Regions from separate parts of the Enterobacter sichuanensis genome, predicted to be linked through region 1. Evidence: riboswitches for the same ligand, from Rfam matches in the RefSeq annotation. Region 1 holds a riboswitch; the other holds the start of a gene.
What was found. A riboswitch is a leader RNA that binds a small molecule or an ion and turns the genes downstream of it on or off. The one in region 1 is predicted to bind thiamine pyrophosphate.
Positions count from the first base shown of each region.

Region 1 (3,128 bases):
CGCCAGATGCTGGTTTCCCATCTCGGACGCAGTTTCCGCCAGGGCCGTCACATCCTGCGGGTCCTCTACTATCGCCCGATGAAAAACCTGTTGCCCGGCACGGCCTTGCGCCGCTCAGAAACCCACATGGCCCGACAAATCTTCAGCGGCCTGACGCGGATAAATGAGGAAAATGGGGAACTGGAAGCAGATATCGCTCACCACTGGCAGCAACTTTCCCCGCTTCACTGGCGCTTTTTTTTACGCCCTGGCATCCACTTTCATCATGGCCGCGAGCTGGAAATGCACGACGTCATCACCTCTCTGGAACGCGCCCGTACGCTGCCGCTCTACTCGCATATTTCGCGCGTCCACTCGCCAACGGCATGGACGCTGGATATTGAGCTTTCACAGCAGGACCAGTGGCTCCCCTGGCTGCTGGGCTATGTGCCGTCAATGATTTTGCCCGGCGAGTGGGAATCGATGAACAATTTTGCCAGCCTGCCGATAGGTACCGGGCCCTACGCCGTCTCCCGTAATAATAACAACCAGCTGAAAATCCGCGCGTTTGATGACTACTTTGGCTATCGGGCGCTGATCGACGAAGTGAATGTGTGGGTATTGCCGGATCTGAATGAAGAGCTGAGCGCCGGCCTGACGCTGGAAGGTCCCACCACGGGAGAAAAGGCCGTGGAGAGTCGCCTGGAGGAGGGATGCTACTATCTGCTGTTCGACAGCCGCACCCACCGCGGGGCCAACCCGGCCGTCCGTAAGTGGATCAGCCATATACTGTCCCCTTCCAACCTGATCTACCATGCGGAAGAGCAGTATCAGACCTACTGGTTCCCGGCGTACGGCCTGCTACCGCGCTGGCACCATGCCCGCCCGGCGCACGCCGACAAACCTGCTGGGCTGGAGTCCATCTCACTGACCTACTACCGCGAACATGTGGAGCATCGTTTTATCGCCAGGATCATGACCAGACTACTGGCAGCGGAAGGGGTTAAGCTGGAGATCAGGGAAGTGGATTATCACGAATGGCACCAGGGGGAGATAACCAGTGATATCTGGCTGAACAGCGCCAACTTCACCCTGCCGCTCGATTTTTCATTATTCTCGCACCTTTATGAAGTCCCGCTGATCCAGCACTGCATCGACCGTGACTGGCAACAGGATGCCGCCCGGTGGCGTGCGGGCGAGATGAATCTTGCCGTATGGTGCCAGCAGCTGCTGGCTGAACAGGCGATCGTTCCCTTGATCCACCACTGGCTGATGATCCAGGGACAACGCAGTATGCGAGGCCTGCGGATGAATACCCTGGGCTGGTTCGATTTCAAATCGGCCTGGTTTGCCCCGCCGGAACCATAACGCTTTCGTAATATTCACCAAATCATTACAATACCGCCGTTCTCAACGGGGTGCTGCATCACTGATGTGCGCTGAGATAATACCCGTCGAACCTGATCCGGATAACGCCGGCGAAGGGATTTGAGGCTGTCGCTCAAAATCCTTTGCCACTCAACCCTGAGGTGCAAAGTGTTAAAAAAAGTTCTTCCCCTGCTGGCGCTGTTTGCGCTGCCTGCTTTAGCTAAGCCCGTTCTGACGGTCTACACCTACGACTCTTTCTCTGCCGACTGGGGCCCAGGCCCGGTCGTCAAAAAAGCCTTTGAAGCGGACTGTAACTGCGAACTGAAGTTCGTGGCGCTGGAGGACGGCGTCTCACTGCTCAACCGTCTGCGTATGGAAGGAAAAAACAGCAAAGCGGATGTGGTACTCGGGCTCGATAACAACCTGCTGGAGGCCGCCTCGCAAACCAAACTCTTTGCCAAAAGCGGCGTAGCGGCAGAAGCCGTTAACGTGCCTGGCGGCTGGAAAAACGACACCTTTGTGCCGTTCGACTACGGCTACTTTGCTTTTGTCTATGACAAAAACAAGCTGAAAAACCCGCCGAAGAGCCTGAAAGAGCTGGTGGAAAGCGACCAGAAATGGCGTGTAATTTATGAAGACCCACGCACCAGTACGCCGGGTCTGGGCCTGCTGCTGTGGATGCAAAAAGTCTACGGGGACAAAGCGCCCCAGGCGTGGCAGAAGCTGGCCGCCAAAACCGTGACGGTGACCAAAGGCTGGAGCGAAGCCTATGGCCTGTTCCTGAAAGGCGAAAGCGACCTGGTGTTGAGCTACACCACCTCTCCGGCTTACCACATTATCGCCGAGAAGAAAGATAACTATGCCGCTGCTGATTTTGCTGAAGGGCATTATCTGCAGGTGGAAGTGGCCGCACGTACCGCCGCCAGCAAACAGCCGGAGCTGGCAGAAAAATTCCTGAAATTTATGGTATCACCCGCCTTCCAGAACGCCATTCCGGCAGGAAACTGGATGTATCCCGTCACGAATGTTGCGCTACCAGCAGGGTTCGAGCAGCTGACCAAACCAAAAACCTCGCTGGAATTTACGCCGCAGCAGGTCGCCGCGCAGCGTGCAGCATGGGTAAGTGAATGGCAACGCGCCGTCAGCCGTTAATTCCCGGCTGGTTACTGCCCGGGCTGCTCGCCGCCATAGTCATGGTGGCGGTCAGTCTGGGTGCCTTTCTTGCGTTGTGGTTTAACGCGCCAGAGAGCGACCTGCTCGCGCTCTGGCACGACAGCTATCTCTGGCACGTCATCCGTTTTTCATTCTGGCAGGCGTTTCTGTCTGCCCTGCTGTCGGTCATTCCGGCCATTTTTCTTGCGCGCGCGCTCTATCGCAGGCGTTTCCCCGGCAGGCAGGCCCTGCTGCGCCTGTGCGCCATGACCCTGATCCTGCCCGTGCTGGTGGCCGTTTTTGGCATTCTGAGCGTTTACGGCCGCCAGGGCTGGCTGGCCTCTCTGTGCGGCCTGCTTGGTCTTGAATGGACCTTCTCGCCTTACGGGCTGAAAGGCATTTTGCTGGCGCACGTGTTTTTCAATATGCCGATGGCGACACGCCTCTTTTTGCAGGCGCTGGAGAACATTCCCGGCGAACAGCGTCAGATTGCCGCCCAGCTTGGTATGCGCGGCATCTCATTCTTCCGCTTTGTCGAATGGCCTTGGCTGCGCCGCCAGCTCCCGCCCGTAGCGGCATTGATCTTCATGCTCTGCTTTGCCAGCTTTGCTACCGTGCTTTCACTCGGC
Region 1 is NZ_CP027986.1:713,566-716,693, reverse strand. Features, by position in the region: gene sgrR (HTH-type transcriptional regulator SgrR) at 1-1,347, shown strand, start outside; TPP riboswitch at 1,384-1,484, shown strand; gene thiB (thiamine ABC transporter substrate binding subunit) at 1,516-2,499, shown strand; gene thiP (thiamine/thiamine pyrophosphate ABC transporter permease ThiP) at 2,475-3,128, shown strand, end outside.

Region 2 (3,128 bases), 480 kb from region 1:
GCCTTTGGCGCGGAAGGTTTCAGACATGTCCGCCATGCCCACTTCAATGGTTTGCGTGGCGGCGTAGTCGCGTACCTCCTGGCTGATTTTCATCGAGCAGAATTTCGGTCCGCACATGGAGCAGAAGTGCGCGACTTTGCCCGATTCCTGCGGCAGGGTCTCGTCGTGATAGGCGCGGGCGGTGAACGGGTCCAGCGCCAGGTTGAACTGATCTTCCCAGCGGAATTCAAAGCGTGCCTTCGACATGGCGTTATCGCGGATTTGCGCGCCGGGATGGCCTTTCGCCAGGTCCGCAGCGTGGGCGGCGATTTTGTAGGTAATCAGCCCCTGCTTCACGTCCTCTTTGTTAGGCAGGCCGAGGTGCTCTTTCGGCGTCACATAGCAGAGCATGGCGCAACCGAACCAGCCGATCATCGCCGCCCCAATCCCGGATGTGAAGTGGTCATAGCCTGGCGCAATATCGGTGGTCAACGGCCCCAGGGTGTAGAATGGCGCTTCGTGGCAGTGCTCCAGCTCTTCGGTCATATTGCGGCGGATCATCTGCATCGGCACATGTCCCGGGCCTTCAATCATCACCTGCACGTCATACTCCCAGGCGATTTTGGTCAGCTCGCCCAGGGTATGCAGCTCGGCAAACTGCGCTTCGTCGTTGGCGTCGCGAATGGAGCCCGGACGCAGGCCATCCCCCAGCGACAGGGAGACATCGTACGCGGCGCAGATTTCGCAGATCTCGCGGAAGTGTTCGTAGAGGAAGTTCTCTTTATGGTGCGACAGGCACCATTTGGCCATGATGGAGCCGCCGCGTGAGACAATACCGGTCAGACGTTTCGCCGTCATCGGCACGTAGCGCAGCAGTACGCCCGCGTGAATGGTGAAGTAATCTACGCCCTGTTCAGCCTGCTCCAGCAGCGTGTCGCGGAAGGCTTCCCAGGTGAGGTCTTCGGCAATGCCGTTGACCTTCTCCAGGGCCTGGTAGACGGGCACCGTTCCGATAGGAACCGGGCTGTTACGCAGGATCCACTCGCGGGTTTCGTGAATATAGCGCCCGGTTGAGAGATCCATGACCGTGTCCGCACCCCAGCGCGTTGACCAGACGAGCTTTTCCACCTCTTCTTCGATGGAAGAGGTGACGGCCGAGTTACCGATATTGGCGTTAACCTTCACCAGGAAATTGCGGCCGATAATCATCGGCTCAGATTCCGGGTGGTTGATGTTGGCGGGGATAATCGCACGGCCTGCGGCCACCTCATCACGCACAAACTCCGGCGTGATGTTCTCCGGCAGGCGAGCGCCAAAGCCTTCGCCCGGATGCTGATGGCGGAGCACTTCGCTGCGGATGCGCTCGCGCCCCATGTTTTCACGGATAGCGATAAACTCCATCTCCGGCGTGATAATACCCTGGCGCGCATAGTGCAACTGGGTCACACGTTTGCCCGCTTTCGCCCGTTTCGGCGTCAGCAGTCCGGCGAAGCGCAGCTCGTCAAGACCGTCGTCGGCCAGACGCGCTTTGGTGTAAGCCGAACTGCGATCAGACAGCGCTTCGCAGTCATTACGTTCATCAATCCATGGCTGGCGCAGTTTCGCCAGACCCTGCTGCACGTTAATGGCAACAGCAGGATCGCCGTACGGGCCGGAGGTGTCATACACCGGCACAGCTTCGTTGTCTTCATACTGCGGGTTATCTTTGCTGCCGCCGATAAGCGTCGGGCTCAGCTGGATTTCACGCATCGGGACGCGGATATCCGCCCGGGAGCCGGAAATGTAGATGCGTTTTGAGTTCGGGAAAGCAGTGCCTTCCAGGGTATCAATAAAGTGTTGGGCCTGTGCGCGCTGTTCGCGGCGGGTCAGTTTTGCAGTAGACATAGCTCATTCCAAAAGTGAAGGACATGGCTTGTCAGACGACGGATGAAGCAAGAGAGGATCGCCCAGGGGGCGATACAACAGCAGTGTGACTCTTGTTCCCTTCGCAGGTATTAACCTGATCAGGTTCCGCGGATCCCGAATTAACGGTCTCAGCCCGGCTTTCGCTCTGGGCACTCCGACAAGAAAAATCCCCCTCGTGAGAGGGGCGAATGGTTGTAAATTACTCGTTAACGATTAAGAACTCAAGCAGGGCGCACGATGTTATCTTCGGGGCTGGCATCAAGGACGAGGCTAATCAGCTTATCTTCCAGCGTGAATCGCTCTTCCAGCGCTTCGCCAAGGTCGGAAAGCGCCTGCTGGAACTCAAGATAGTTATCGTGATCGATGGCGTTCTCAAGCGTGGAATCGTAGTAATCCATGATCTGTTGGGTGTTGGCTTCCAGCAGCGGATAGAGTTTGCTGGCCGCTAAATACGGTGTTGTCCCTTCCATTTCGCGGATAATGCGTTCATAAATATTGAAATGGCCGTCGGACAGATAGTCGACCAGGCTCTGACAAAAATCATCCAGCGCTTTTTCATTCAACCGCATAAACGATTCTTTGCCAGGCTTAATACCGACCAGATTGTAATAAGCCACGAGTAGATGCTTGCGCACATGTAGCCAGCGATCCACCAGTTTGTTACTTCCTCTAACGCGCTCAGTCAGGCTTTCCAGCTGGTTTAACATGGTCGACTCCGCAAAGTGTAGGATTGAATCTGCTCATCCAGAATGTAACCACAATGCTAACAACATGTCAGTGAAGCGAAGGTAGTGCAATAGATATGGATCGTATTATTGAAAAATCAGATCTCGGTTGGTGGATCGTCAGTCACGAACAAAAATTATGGCTTCCTGACGGGGAGATCCCTTATGGCGCAGCAGAGAGGTTCGATCTTGTGGGCCAGCCGGCGCTGAAGATCGGCGAATGGCAGGGAGATGCGGTGTGGTTGATCCAACAACCCCGTCGTCAGGACATGGGATCGGTTCGACAGGTGTTGGATCTGGACGTGGGCCTGTTCCAGCTGGCGGGGCGTGGTGTACAGCTGGCGGAGTTTTACCGCTCGCATAAATACTGCGGCTACTGCGGTCACACTATGCACCCGAGCAAAACCGAGTGGGCGATGCTCTGCAGCCACTGCCGCGAACGCTACTACCCACAAATTGCGCCGTGCATTATCGTCGCTATCCGCCGGGAGGATTCTATCTTGCTGGCCCAGCATACCC
Region 2 is NZ_CP027986.1:234,836-237,963, forward strand. Features, by position in the region: gene thiC (phosphomethylpyrimidine synthase ThiC) at 1-1,863, opposite strand, end outside; TPP riboswitch at 1,943-2,051, opposite strand; gene C1N69_RS01115 (Rsd/AlgQ family anti-sigma factor) at 2,106-2,591, opposite strand; gene nudC (NAD(+) diphosphatase) at 2,687-3,128, shown strand, end outside.
Region 2: linked by a shared signal. The riboswitch ahead of thiC (phosphomethylpyrimidine synthase ThiC) and the one ahead of thiB (thiamine ABC transporter substrate binding subunit) in region 1 are both predicted to bind thiamine pyrophosphate.